Regions from separate parts of the Pseudomaricurvus sp. ABR4_320 genome, predicted to be linked through region 1. Evidence: predicted binding sites of a transcription regulator. Region 1 holds the regulator's gene; the other holds the start of a gene.

Evidence for each region. The regulator PhoB, encoded in region 1, activates phosphate uptake and scavenging genes when phosphate is short. The targets are predictions, from matches to a motif close to TGTCATAAANNTGTAACA.
Region 2: a site for PhoB is predicted at 3,737-3,754, ahead of ACXAFR_RS11755 (porin). Genes of this name have one in related genera too.

What each region holds. Positions count from the first base shown of each region.
Region 1 is NZ_JBSWVF010000006.1:217,607-225,074, forward strand. It holds gene ACXAFR_RS14380 (hydrogen peroxide-inducible genes activator) at 1-596, shown strand, start outside; gene ACXAFR_RS14385 (hypothetical protein) at 711-851, shown strand; gene ACXAFR_RS14390 (dicarboxylate/amino acid:cation symporter) at 909-2,225, opposite strand; gene ACXAFR_RS14395 (HU family DNA-binding protein) at 2,259-2,537, opposite strand; gene ubiA (4-hydroxybenzoate octaprenyltransferase) at 2,715-3,584, shown strand; gene phoB (phosphate regulon transcriptional regulator PhoB) at 3,687-4,391, shown strand; gene phoR (phosphate regulon sensor histidine kinase PhoR) at 4,393-5,760, shown strand; gene ACXAFR_RS14415 (RidA family protein) at 5,790-6,173, opposite strand; gene spoT (bifunctional GTP diphosphokinase/guanosine-3',5'-bis pyrophosphate 3'-pyrophosphohydrolase) at 6,188-7,468, opposite strand, start outside.
Region 2 is NZ_JBSWVF010000005.1:49,934-57,401, reverse strand. It holds gene hrpA (ATP-dependent RNA helicase HrpA) at 1-2,556, shown strand, start outside; gene ACXAFR_RS11760 (hypothetical protein) at 2,615-3,478, shown strand; gene ACXAFR_RS11755 (porin) at 3,854-4,840, shown strand; gene ACXAFR_RS11750 (hypothetical protein) at 5,200-5,691, shown strand; gene ACXAFR_RS11745 (MlaA family lipoprotein) at 5,769-6,548, shown strand; gene ACXAFR_RS11740 (PilZ domain-containing protein) at 6,679-6,987, opposite strand; gene ACXAFR_RS11735 (SpoIIE family protein phosphatase) at 7,291-7,468, shown strand, end outside.

The sequences.
Region 1 (7,468 bases):
TGCCGGAAGTTCGCCGCTGTTATCCCGATCTGGAGATGCGTATTGTAGAAGATCAAAGCCATGTGCTGGTGGAGAAGGTGAGGTCTGGGGAGTTGGATACCGCGGTTCTTGCGTTACCCTACGGCTTGTCCGGATTACACGCTTTTGAGTTCTGGCAGGAAAACTTCCTTTTAGTCACGTATCCAGACAGCGAACTGGCTGAGTACAAGCGTCTTTCCAGTGATGTCTTGCAAGACCAGCCCCTACTGATGTTGCAAGACGGCCACTGTCTGAAAGACCATGCTCTTGCTGCGTGTAAGTTTCAGCCGGCAGGCGTTAACCGTTCTCTCTCAGGTGCCAGTTTGTACACATTATTGCAAATGGTGGCTGGAGGATTGGGGTCAACCTTTGTACCTGAAATGGCTGTGGACCAGCTGACAGGTGGTAGTCAGGAATTCCGATTGATCGAATTGGCAGAACCTGGCCCCCACCGCAAAATAGCGCTAATTTCGCGTCTGAACTATGCGGGCGCAAATGATCTGATTCTTCTTGGGAAGCTTTTTCGACAACAGCTGGCGCTGACACTTTCTCCGGCTGCCGGCGAAAATAGCGAATAAGTAAAGGGTTGAAGTTCTGAAAAACTGATCATGTTCTTCTGTTTTTAAAGCTGTTGTCGATCGCAGAAGGGATATACATTTCTTTTACCTATTAACCAAGTCGAGGAAATTGAAATGCGCTATATCAGAAAGGTCATGAAAGAGTCCATGTTAATCCAGTGGATTGCGGGTCCAAAGGCGATGCCAATCGTCTGCAACTTCAACGATAATTATTATGGTGATCAAGTCTGTCAGGCAGCAGCGGCCAGAGACTGATGATCGGGAGATCCCTGAGTCCAGGGACCCCCTCTGTGAGCCTCGATGGATGTTACGTCAGTAGAGGCTCTTATCTCTGCCGTGTTCGGTTGGATGCAAGTCACTATCTGCAACCAGTGGCGCTTCGGTTTCGTATACTGCGCGGTTCCACGCTTTTTCGCTTTTGGCGACCATGACGGAGACCATGGAATCGCCGGCGAGGTTAACCGCAGTGCGCATCATATCCAAAAGCCGATCAACACCGATAATCAAGGCGATACCTTCAACCGGTAGACCCACTTGCTGCAGCACCATCGCCAGAGTAATCAGCCCTACACCCGGTACACCCGCCGTTCCTACCGACGCCAGAGTCGCCGTTAAAATGACCATCAGATACCCGGTCAGACTGATGTCAATTTGGTATGCCTGAGAAATAAACGCCGTCGCCACCCCCTGCATGATTGCCGTACCATCCATATTGATGGTTGCGCCGAGCGGCACGGTAAAAGAGGCGATACGTTTGTCGACACCCAGCTTTTCCTCGGCGACTCGCATGGTGACCGGTAAGGTGGCACTGCTGGAAGATGTACTGAAGCCAAAGGCGAGTACAGGTTTGATCTGCCGGAAGAAGGCTTTCACGCTGACTCGTGCCAGTGCTTTCAGGAACAGAGAATAGACACCGAAACAGTGCAGGAAGAGCGCAGCAACGACGGTGCCAAAGTAGAGACTCAGCTCCAAAATGGCACTGGCGCCTAGACCGGCAAATAATTTGGCCAACAGACAAAAGACCCCGTAAGGGGCGAGATTCATCAGGAAATTCACCATATTCATGATGACTTCGTTGATGTCTTCAAACCAACTGCGAATCCGTTCCCCGGATTTGCCGGCGTGAGCGACGGCGACGCCGGTCAGCAAGGCAAAGACAATAACTTGCAGCATATTGCCTTCAGCCATTGCCTCGAAGGGGTTGCTAGGAAAAATATTTACGATAACTTGCTTGAGTGATGGAGCGTCTCCCGCTTCAAAGGTGGTGGCTTCGCCAAGTCCGATTCCTGTGCCTGGTTGAATGACCGTACCAAGAAACAGAGCGATGGAAATAGCGATCGCTGTGGTGCACAGGTACAGCCCCAGAGTTTTGCCCGCCATGGCACCCATGCGGGAATTAGCACCCAGGCCACTGGCACCGCAGACCAGAGATACAAACACCAGGGGTACAACCAACAGTTTCAGGGATTTAACAAAAATTTGTCCGACGCCATCGAACAACCCCATGACCAGGAATTCATTCAGCCAACCACCCAATCCCTGCTCGGCTCCGCCGAACAGAACATTCAGTAGGATGCCGACGATTACGCCGGCCAGCATGGCAATTAATATTCGGGATGTCAGACTCATTCAAACGGCTCTTGGGGTTATCAATTATTGAATTCAGGTGGGATTGACTGCGTCTTTGAGGGCTTTCCCTGGCTTAAAGACGACAGATGTGGAGGCTGGTATTGCGATACTTTCTCCCGTTGAGGGACTGCGACCGGTGCGGGCAGCTCGCTCTCGAGTTGAAAAGCTGCCAAAACCTACCAGAGTTACGGAGTCTTTGCGACTCAGAGCGCTGGTTATTTCTTCTAAAATGGCAAACACCACATCTGAGGCTTTGGTGGTGCTTAGGTCGGTCCGGTCGGCTACCGCGTTTACAATATCACTTTTGTGCATAACTGCTCCCGTAAAGTTTCGGCTTTTGTTATTGTTCGCAGACTTTAATCAATTGCTGTCCTCAGGATAAAGCGTAATTGGCAAAAATTCCGCATCTATCCTTGATCTGTCGCAGCATTGACCCGTAGAAACTCCCGATAACATTCCATCATTATGAAAAATCTGGCCTCGGCTCACATGGAAACTCCATCTCCCGGTTGGCGCGACTATTGGCAATTGATGCGTTTTGATCGACCGATCGGCACATTGTTGTTGCTGTGGCCGACACTCTGGTCTTTGTGGATTGCTGGTTCAGGGCATCCTGATCCCGTGTTGATCGTCATTTTTGTTGTCGGTGTCACGCTTATGCGAGCTGCGGGTTGCGTTATCAATGACTACGCCGATCGCAATTTTGACGGCGCGGTCGAGCGGACCCAGCACAGGCCCATGGCCCAGAAACGAGTCAGCCCGCGACAGGCATTGAGCTTGTTTACGATTCTGGTACTGATCTCTTTCATTCTGGTGCTGTTTACGAATGTTCTAACGATTGCTTTGTCAGTTCCAGCTCTGTTGTTGGCGGCTTGTTACCCGTTTGCAAAACGTCACACACATTTACCCCAATTGGTACTCGGAGCGGCCTTCTCCTGGGGAATTCCCATGGCCTTTGCGGCCCAGAGAGGCTACCTCGACAGCGCCATCTGGTTGTTATTCGTTGCGGCGGTTATCTGGACGGTAATCTACGATACTTTCTATGCCATGGTAGATCGTGAGGATGATCTAAAAATCGGCATTAAGTCGACCGCCATTTTATTTGGTGAGGCGGATCGCGCTATCACAGCTATTTTGCAAGTGCTGTTTATATTTGCCATGAAGCTGGTCGGAGAACGCTTTGATCTGGGTTGGATCTACGAATCGAGCCTGGTGGTCGTTCTCGCTTTGTTTGTTTATCAGCAGTATCTAATACAGTTTCGTGAGCGCAAGGCGTGTTTCACTGCATTTCTCAACAATAATTGGGTGGGTGGCGTCATATTTGCCGGAATCCTTGCTGACTTTTACTGGCTCTGGTGAAACAGTCTTTGCCGTCATGCAATACCTGACTTAAAGTTGTAACAAAAATTTAATCAAAAGGTTATTTAATGGCGGCAACTTATTTTTACAGAGGCAGGAAACATGCCCCAGAAAACCATTCTGGTTGTTGACGACGAAGCCCCAATTCGTGACATGTTGCGGGTCGCACTGGAAATGGCAGACTACCATTGTCTGGAGGCCGCTGATGCACAATCAGCACACAGCATTATTGTTGATCGTAAGCCGGATTTGATCCTTTTGGATTGGATGCTACCAGGTACCAGTGGTATTGAGTTGGCGCGTCGATTGCGTCGCGAAGAGGTCACCTCTGCAATTCCAGTCATCATGCTGACTGCCAAAAGCGATGAGGACAACAAAGTTCAGGGCCTTGAAGTTGGTGCCGATGATTACATCACCAAGCCCTTTTCCCCCAGAGAGCTTGTCGCTCGTCTGAAAGCAGTACTGAGGCGTACCGACCAGACTGAAGCGGTCCCGATCAGTGTGGAAGGTCTGGTGCTCGACCCAATCAGCCATCGGGTCACCATCAATGAAGAACCGGTGCAGATGGGGCCGACAGAATATCGTTTATTGGAATTTTTTCTTACGCATCAGGAACGGGTGTACACTCGCAGCCAATTGCTGGACCATGTCTGGGGTGGCAATGTGTATGTTGAAGAGCGTACGGTTGATGTACATATTCGCCGGTTGCGCAAAGCTCTGCAGCTGGATGATCACGACCGGTTTGTACAAACGGTACGTGGCGCCGGTTACCGCTTTTCGTTGAAAGTTGCTGCAAAAGAAACCTGATTTGGACGCTGGACCTCGTATTACACCGATTCACAATACCTCATCCGAACCGGGCAGTAGTGAGCGCAGCCTGGGTAAGGGCATCGCCAGTGAAGTCACACGGCTGATTTTACTGTTCACGCTCTGCTTGTTGTTCGGACTTGCCTCGGGTTACCTACTCAGCTCCTTATTTCTGGGGATGCTGGTTTACTTTATCTGGACGCTCTGGAATCTACGTAATCTGCACCATTGGTTGATTGATCGTGCGTCGGGGCGGCAGCCTCAAGCCAGTGGGCTATGGGATGATATCTTTTATCTCATTGCCAAATTACGCCGCGAGCAGCAAAGAGAACGTCTGCAACTTTTGGCAACAATTGAGCGAGTACAGCGCACCGCCGCAGCCCTGCCCGATGGTGTTATCCTGCTCAGTAACAACGATACGATTGAATGGTTTAACGAGACCGCGCGGCAAATGCTAGGTTTGCGTCGTCCAGATACTGGCAGTCCACTGTTAAACTTTATCCGTCATCCTGAATTTGTCCGCTATATGCACGCCGGGGATTTCGTTGAGCCCATTGATATGCCGTCTCCAAATTCAAACGGTGCTCGGCTGCAATATCAGGTAACGCGGTTTGGTAAAGGTGAGACATTGGTGGTCGTGCGGGATATCTCCCGTATCTTTAAGTTGGAACAAATGCGCAAAGACTTTGTTGCCAATGTGTCTCATGAATTGCGTACCCCTCTGACAGTGATTCGAGGTTACGTCGGGACGCTCGCCATGAGTCCGGATATGCCCGAAAAATGGGCGAAGGCGGTCGATCAAATGGACGGTCAGTGCACGCGCATGACCAATCTTATTCAGGATCTGATCGAGCTTTCTAAACTGGAAACCAATGAAAGTCTTCCGCGTCATCGATCTGTTCCTCTGACGCCGATGTTGGAGCAGATTATTGCCGATGCAACACTCCTGTCAGCTGACAAAAACCATGAATTTCGCTACAAATGCAATGAAGATATTGTACTTTTGGGGAATGAAAAAGAGCTGCAAAGTGCGTTTTCAAATCTGGTTTTTAATGCGGTCAAATACACTCCGGCAGAGAGCGAAATTACCGTAACCGTGCGCAAGCATCCCCAAGGGCTTATGGTAATGATCAAAGATCGCGGTGATGGTATTGATCCGGTCCATTTGCCCCGGCTTACGGAGCGCTTTTATCGCGTCGACGACAGTCGTGCGACGTCAACGGGAGGTACCGGATTGGGCCTGGCCATCGTTAAGCACGTGCTCTTACGTCATGGCGGTCGTTTGAATATCCGTAGTCGCAAGGGGAAAGGGTCTACGTTTACCTGTATTTTTCCGGTTCAGAAGATTGTCGAGCAGGTTACAGAATAAAGAGTACCTGCTCAGTAGCGTGAGCCGGTTTAGATGACCATAATGGCGTCAGCTTCAATTTGCGCCGCTTTTGGAAGCTCTTTAATGCCGACGGCTGCACGAGCGGGATAAGGCTCTTCGAAATATTGGCCCATCACTTCGTTAACCAGTGGGAAGTTTGACAGGTCCTGCATAAAGATCGTCAGTTTCACGATGTCTTTCAGATCGCCGCCGGCTGCGTTGCAGACCGCCTGCAAATTTTTGAAGACTTGGTGTGCTTGTTCAACAAAATCGTCAGATACCATTTCCATGGTTTCCGGAACTAATGGAATTTGTCCGGAAATATAGGTGGTATTGTTGACCTTTACGGCTTGAGAATAGGTGCCGATTGCCGCTGGAGCATTCGGGGTGCTGATGATGGCCTTGTTGGTCATAATGGTCTTCCAAGTTAGCTTTTACTACGAATAATGCGAATCACAGAGGGAACAGATCTCAGCCTCCGCATAATGGTGGCCAAGTGAACACGATTGGCGACCCCCAGAGTAAACTTGATCACACTGTTGTGTGCGTCGCGCTCATCAACGTTTACCTGTTCGATATTACCTTTGAGTTCTGCGATACGCGTCGCCAGAGATGCAATAATGCCTCTTTCTGACTCAACTTCAACCCGGATTTCTGCCAGAAATTCCCCGCTAATATCCGGAGCCCAGCGCACGCTGCTGATTTTTTCCGGATTGTCTCGTACATCGGCGATATTGCGGCAGGTGTCTCTGTGGATCACCAATCCCTTGCCAGCACTGACATGGCCAATAATCGGATCGCCGGGTATGGGGCGGCAGCAGCGGGCAAAGTTAATGACGAGGCCCTCAGCATTGCTGATGACCAGCGGCGCATAAATGCTAGCGCCTCGGGTTTCCGTTTCGCTGGTATCGACCAGAAGATTGGATAAGGCGTGGGAATTTCGATTGCCAAGGCCAATCTCCTCTAATATCGCGTCTAGCGAGGGCGCGCCGGCCGCGGCGATCAGTTCCTCGATCTGGTCATCGGTCAGTTTGTTAAAGTCGAGACCAATTTCGTGCAGTGAACGGGAAAACAACCGTTTACCCAGCTCGATCGATTCATGATGGCGCTGATTTTTTAGGAAATGGCGAATCGCGCTGCGAGCCTTGCCTGAGGTGACAAAATTCAACCAGGACGGGTTTGGCTGGGCGCCAGGAGAGGTGAGTATTTTGACCTTTTGGCCGCTTTGTAAGACCTGAGAAAGGGGAGCCAATCGATCATTGATACGACAGGCCACGCAATGGTTGCCAATGTCTGTGTGCACGGCATAAGCAAAATCCACCGGTGTCGCGCTGGCGGGCAACTCCACAATTTCACCTTTAGGGGTGAAAACATAGACTTCGTCTGGAAACAGGTCGATTTTTACGTTTTCAATAAATTCGAGAGAATCTCCCGCTCGCTGTTGCATCTCCAGCAGACCCTGGATCCATTGACGGGCTCTGGCACGACTGCCAGACGCGACTTCTTCACTGCCATCAGATTTGTACAGCCAGTGAGCGGCAATGCCTGAATTCGCCATTTCATCCATTTCTTTGGTGCGAATCTGCACCTCGATAGGGACACCATGCATGCCAACCAAAACCGTGTGCAGTGATTGGTAGCCATTGGCTTTTGGGATGGCAATGTAGTCTTTAAATTCTCGAATGACAGGCTTGTACAGATTGTGAAC
Region 2 (7,468 bases), on a different contig from region 1:
GATGTACGCAAATTTCCCTTTGTGGATCCACCGGATAACCGCCTGATCAACGACGGCTTTAAACTGCTGGAAGAGCTGCAGGCGGTAGATCGCCAGGGCAAGGTGACCAAACTCGGCAAGTTGCTGATGCCGTTTCCTGTTGATCCCAGCTTGTCGCGAATGTTGGTTGAGGCCTCTGCCAAGGGATGTCTGCGCGAGATGTTGATCATCGTCAGTGCTCTGTCGGTACAAGACCCTCGTGAAAGACCCGCGGAAAAGCAGCAGGCTGCCGATGAAAAGCACCGACGTTTCAAACAGGAAAAGTCGGACTTTATGAGCTGGCTGGCACTGTGGGACTATGTTGAAGAGCAGCGCCAGGAATTGACACAAAATCAATTCAGGCGCTTGTGCGGCAAAGAGTTTCTTTCCTTTATGCGGTTGCGGGAGTGGCGGGAGGTCCATCGCCAGCTTGTGGTGACCTTGAAACCTCTTAACTTGCATCAAAACCGCGACGTCGCCGGCTATGAAGCCATTCATCGGGCCCTGTTGGTGGGTTTGTTGGGCAACATTGGCGTACGTGGTGAAGATAAAGAATTTATCGGCGCTCGCAATCGCAAATTTCACGTGTTTCCCGGTTCTTTCCAGGCAAAAAAACCGCCGCGTTGGTTGGTTGCCGGTCAGCTGTTGGAAACCTCGCGAGTGTTCGCTCACCAGGTGGGAGAGGTGGATCCTCAGTGGATACTGGAAGCAGCCAATCATCTGGTAAAGCGTAAGCAGTTCGAACCTCACTACGATGTGCGTGCCGGACAAGTGGTCGCCTATGAGCGCGTGAGTCTTTATGGCTTAACACTGCAGGATAAGCGTCGCGTCAGTCTGGCCAAAACAGACGCCGTACTGGCGCGCTCGGTGTTTATTCGGGTGGCATTGGTGGAAGGGCTTTATCGGGGAAAAGGAAAATTCTTCAAGCATAATCAGCGCTTGATCGCCGACATTCAGGATCTGGAAGCCAAATCCCGACGGCGCGACATTCTCGTTGACGACGAAACCGTCTACCAGTTTTATGACGAAAGATTGCCGGCTGACGTGGTCAATCTGGCGGGTTTTGAACACTGGCGCAAACAGCAGGAAGCCTCGTCGGAAAAAGACGATGGCAGACTGCTGTTTATGGATCGCAGTTTGTTGATGCGTCACGACGCGGAAGGTGTCACCGAAGCACAATTCCCCAAGCGTTTGGATTGGCAAGAAGTGACCTTTCCCCTCGACTATCACTTTGAACCGGGCAGCCCTAATGATGGCGTGAGTTTGCGAGTCCCTGTTGCAGCTCTGCATCTGGTGCCGGAACAGCGGTTGGATTGGTTGGTACCCGGGTTATTGCGTGACAAGTGTGTGCAATTGGTAAAGGCGTTACCCAAACAGTGGCGCAAACACTTTGTTCCCGTTCCCGCCTACGTGGATAAAGCGCTGGCCAGATTAAAACCCTCTGACACTCCATTGACTGAGGCTCTGGCCCATCAATTACTGCGTGAAACCGGTGTGCAGATTCCCGCAGAGGCCTGGCAAACAGAACCACTGGACGATTTTTATCTTTTTAACATCCAAGTATTGGACGACGGCGGTAAGTTGTTAGCACAGGGGCGGGACCTGGCAGCGCTTAAAACTCAGTGGGGGCACAAGGTTCGAAAAACGTTGGAGGAAGCCGATTCCACGTTTGAGCGGGACAATATCACTCGCTGGGATTTTGGCGATTTGCCTCGAGAGACGCGGCTAAAGCGTAATGGTATGCGCATCACGGCCTATCCGTACATGAAGGATGAGCGCACCAGTGTCGCGTTAAAGATTGATGCGGATCCGCAACTGGCTCACTGGCAGAATATTCAGGGCGTGGCGAGGCTGACATTACTGGAGGCGTCCGTTGACGCCAACGCACTTGCGCGATCTTTGTTAAAAGGTCGGGATCTGGGACTTACCGTGCTGGATCTAGGAAATCGGCAAGCCGTCATTGACGATCTCTTGTTGGCGGCGGCGCTAGATGCCTGTTTTGCCGAGTGTTTACCTCAGACAGAGGAAGCGTTTCGCGCGGGACTGTCTGTCGGGCGAGGGCGTCTTGCCGAATACGCAAAGCAGCGGGAAGACATTCTGGCCGATATCCTCAGTCAAGCGGTGACCATTCGTAAAACCATCAAAAACAGTCGACAGGCGTTATTGATTGCTCATGCGGCGGGTGATATTCAGGAGCAGATGCGCTGGCTGTTACGGCCGGGTTTTCTGTTGCGAACACCTCTGGAATGGTTAAGTCATTACCCTCGGTATCTAAAGGCTATTTTGGTCCGACTTGAAAAGGCCGCCGGTCAGGTGCAAAAAGACAAGTTGGCAACGGCAGAAATACAGGAGTTGCTTCAGCCTTGGCAGGATCGTGTCGCTGCTGAAGGCGAGAGCCATGTTCTGCAAAATGACGATATGGTGCGCTACCGTTGGATGTGTGAAGAATTACGTGTTTCGCTCTTTGCTCAGACATTAAAAACGGCAATGCCGGTTTCGCCAAAACGTATTAAGCGTTTTTGGCAGGAGATTAAGTAACCGCTATGCTCACTCAATGAGAGACATTTTCGCTTAGCGTTACGGGAATAACGCCTTTATGGACAGTCTGCCAAGATTAATGCATCAGCGATACAGTCTGCCGTTTTCCGGTGGCAGTGCGACTCTTGAGCGATATTCCCGTCGCAATGATGGTGATGTACTAGTTATTTTCAGTGATCCTCTGGCCGACTCTTCAATGACAGAAATGCATGGCGAGTTGGATTGCCCCATTCGATGGCTGACCGATCAAGGTATGGATGTCTTTCATATTGGTGCGCTCAGCCGGTCGGCACCCGCTTTGACAGAGGATAACGAGCAATGGGCTCTGCAACATATACTCGGTGACAGTTATCCTCATCAGTTGCATAAAATCTCTCAGCTTAGACCTGGCGCCGGTCAGGTTTGGTTAGGGGAGGGCAATGGCAGTTTGCTGCTCTTGGCATTTTACGCCCGCTGTCAGGGTCTGGAATCTCCTCTTTGCGGCTTTATTCATGTAGACGCAGATCGAGCGCTATTTGCCCACGCAAAATCTGGATTTACACGGTTATTCGACAGCGTTAGACGCTGGCGTCAAACTCGCTCCAAACCGGACTCAATCTTAAGCCGGGCTTTGCGGCTGTCTCTTCCTTCCTGGAGCGCGACGCTGCCATGGTTAGACCCCATTGATGGCAGAGACATTTCCATCGCCCTACAAACCAAAGGTTTACCCCCGTCATTCTATCTGACTCAGAACAATTCCCTTAAACAACAAGAGGGGCATCGGCAGTGGCTAAAACGCCTGGGTGAACACGATGCAATGTGGTTGAGAGGAGTAGAGAAAAAACGATCTATTTTTCGACGATCGCCGGTTTTCGAAGGTGTGGAACTTCCCATGGAAGATCTTTCGGCGTGGATGCGCCGCCTGCCGGGCATCTCTTTGTAATTGACTTTCATCCTGCTGTCCAATTTGGCAGCAAATTCCAAATCCTTTGCCATACTTATGCCAAGTGAGCCTATGGCAGGCCACTGTCAGCAAGTTAACTGTACGCTGTCAAAAGGACATGTCACTGCCGTTTAATGGCGGGAAAAAGAACCCAAAAAAAGCAGCGGTTTTCTTTCAAATGAGTGGCGTGGCGCTTAAAGCTTTTTCGTGAAAGGTCCTGAATGACAAATTTTAGCGGTCTTTAAATTGTTAGACTATTGTCATATTACTGTCATATAACAAACTCACAATTCGCGCCATATTCCTTAATCTTTTTGGATGGAATAAATCCGGGTTGCTTGAGCCCTTTTTCTATTGTCTTGAGGAGACATCCCCATGAAAAAAGCCCTGTTACCATTGGCCGTTGCGGCCTGTGTTCCTGTCTCCGCGTATGCGGTAGGGCCGATCGATGGTGAAATATACGGTAAGGTTTTTGTCACAATGGACGCTGTCGATTTCGAAAGCGATGACGTTCCAGATGATGACTACGATCAGTGGGAAATGAACAGCAATGCTTCGCGGATTGGTCTGGAAGGTAAGACCGCGCTAACCGACAGTCTCTATGCCATTTACAAGGCCGAGTTTGAAATCTACGTCGATGATGGCGATAACGGTGATGACGAAGTCTTTAGCCAGCGTAACATCTACGTTGGTTTGATGGGCAACTTTGGTACGGCCATCGCGGGGCGTCACGATACTCCGACCAAGTTGGTCCAAAATAAGATCGATCTGTTTAACGATCTCTATGGTGACCTCAAAAATACTTTTGAAGGAGAGAACCGCGAATCCAATATCGTAATGTATTCTACGCCAGAAATGTCAGGCTTTACGGCCACTCTCGCATTCGTGGCGTCTGAGGGAGACGACGTTGATGTTGATGGAGAAGAAGATGATGGGTTCGATGGCACTTCGCTGTCGTTGACCTACACCCTCGATGATTTGTATCTGGGTTTTGCTATGGATCAGGACATCGATAATCAGGAGTTGTATCGAGGAGTGGTTCAATACACGCTTGGTGATTTGCAACTCGGCGGTATGTACCAGATGAACGAATCCAGTACCGGTGACGACGTTGACGAAGATGGCTGGTTGCTGTCGGCGCAATACAAAATGGGTGATATTTCTTTGAAAGGCCAGTACGGTATGTTGGAAAGTGATGCCGATGACCACGAAGAGGAAACTTTTTCTGTTGGCGCGGATTACAAACTGGCTAAAAACACCAAGGCCCTTGTCTATTACACCATGAATACCGATGAAGACGGTGCGACTTCCGGTGAAGATGCGCAAAATGTGTTCGGTTTTGGTATGGAACACAAATTCTGAGTAAGACTTTGATGGTTTTTGCGGTCATGATCAGGAAAGCCTCTGATTAATTAACTGCGTTGCCATCGCTTCGTTAAAAATGACCTCAAAATGCTCATTTACAACACGTAAACTGTGCTTTTTCGGTTATTTTTGCCTTGCGCTGGCCGCCTCGCCGACATTAATCAGAGGTTTCCAAGGTGCCATAGGTTCCCAGGGTGCCAGTGCTCTCACCTAGTCCGCAACGAGACAGTCGTATAGGTTGTCTCAAGAAAATTAAAAGTGTTGTAAAGGAGGGGGCGCGAGTGCGCCCCTTTTTGGTATCTTTCGCGGCCGTATTTTGGCCCGGTAAGAACTCTGTAAGAATGAGGGAGGCAAACTTGCCAAAAGCGTATGTAATCGTAAGCCTGCTGTCTGTGGTCCTGTTTGGTAGTTCTGTCACCATTGCGGATTCACAAGAGGACGATTGTGAAGCCATGGTCGATATGGCCGATAGCTTGAATTTCCATAAAATGCATATGGAATGCGGTGAAAAGGAAGTGAAGCTCTTTGAAGCGCCAGAAGAGAAGTCCCTGGTCGATACAGATAAAGAGGGTGCGGATGCCGTGGCTGAGAAGTCTGCTGCCGAAGTGAACTCTTCTAACACAGCGAGCGTAGAAACCAAGTTGTCCGGAAAGTCGGGGCGTGGTAACCGCAATGTTCATTACACGACTCGCGAACCCTTCACAGCAACAGGTGGAGCTCAGTCCGCCATCAATGGCCTATTCACTCAAATGATGCAGCAGTGTCCTGATGGTTGGACCAAGCTGGATGAATGGGCCCAGCCAGAAGATAGCGTTTATTATCTATACTATCGGTTTGAGTGCCGCTAATCCTCGCAAAAAGGGCCTTTTCCCTGCTTTCGAATCTTGAGGTACACTTGCGCCGCGAACTGTCCAGGAGAAACCCCATGTATTTTCGTGATCTTTGCAAAGTGCTACTGGCCGGTGTGGTGCTGTTTGCCGCATCAACGGCTCTTGGCGCTGAAAAAGACCCGGATCCTTGGGAATCATTTAACCGCAAGATGTTCAAGTTCAACGATACTCTGGATGTCTATGTTCTGCGGCCCGTGGCCAAAGGCTATCGTACTGTCACCCCAGACGTTGTTGAGACGGGCGTCTCCAATGTGTTTTCCAATTTATTGGAAGTGCGCAACGTGCTCAATAATTTGCTGCAGGGCAAATTGGGTCAAGCTGGGAATGATACTGGACGTTTTTTGATCAATTCGACGGTTGGTCTCGCTGGTATTTTCGATGTTGCGGGTTACATGGGGTTGCCCAGAGGGGATGGCGAAGACTTTGGTCAGACCTTTGCCACTTGGGGTAGTGGGCAGGGGCCTTACTTGGTATTGCCTTTCCTTGGTTCAACCACTCTGCGGGATGCATTTGGTATACCGTTGAATTCCTACACCATGCCGTATCCGTATATTGATGATGTTGCGACTCGTAACACTCTCTACGGTGTGAGTATGGTCGACACCAGAGCTCGCCTATTGGATGCAGAGTCACTGCTCAGTGGTGATAAGTATGCGTTTGTACGAGATGCTTTCCTTCAGCGTCGTGAGTATTTGATACACGATGGCGAGGTGGAAGATGATTTTGGTGGCGACTTCGGCGGTGAATTTGGTGGTTATGACGATGAATTTGGGGAAGGTGCCCCCGCCGATGAATTCGGAGATGACGAATTTTAAGGGAAACAAACACCGTCCTCGTTGGCGTGAGGATAAACAAGCGTCGCCCTTGGTACTGATAACGACTGGCCAGTTAGCGGTAACGACGCCTGGTCAGTGAGAGTCTGTGATCCCGTTTGGCTAGGCGGGACTACTTAATCACTTCAATAATTTCCATGCCCAGACGACAGCTGTCATTCGGGCCAGCTTCTACTCGATTGACTCGAACTTTGGCCTGCAGCATCGGGGTTATCCCGGTGGGCGCTTGAATAGAGACCTTAAGTTCTGCGCCAACGGGCAGGGTTTTATCCAGCTCAATCATCATACCGCCGCCGCTCAGGTCGTGGCAGATACCGGTCAATTCCGAATCTTCAGATTGAACAAAAACCTTAACAGGCGTGTCGATCTGCATTCTCAGAAAATTTCGTTTTTCTGTGTACGGTCGACTGGCTAGGTCCATGTAGAACTCCTGTGGGTGAGAGCTAAAAGTACAGACGGTTTATCTTTCTGTGTAATTTTAGACCTTGACTCTATTCTTCGCGAAAAGTTTTATGATCGAAACTGCGCTCAAGGCCGGTTTTATGAGGATAACTCCTGCTTTAGGAAGCTTGCATGAAGTCTACTATGGGAGTAGTGTTTTGGATCACATCTGTGGTTCAGAGTCCTTGGGACCGTACGAGGGCGTGCAAGCCGCTTTATAAGAAGCTCGTCCGCGGGTAATTACCGATAATTTTGGCCTGTTTTTCGTATTCACTAGTCAACCATGACCTCCGAGAATTGGACTCTACTCATCATTGATGATGACACCATTGTGCGCCAGAGCCTGGTAGCTTACTTGGAAGACAGTGGTTTTCGGGTGCTTCAGGCCGATCACGGCCAGGAAGGCTTGGATCTGTTTCATCAACATGAACCCGATGCCATCATTACCGACCTGCGAATGC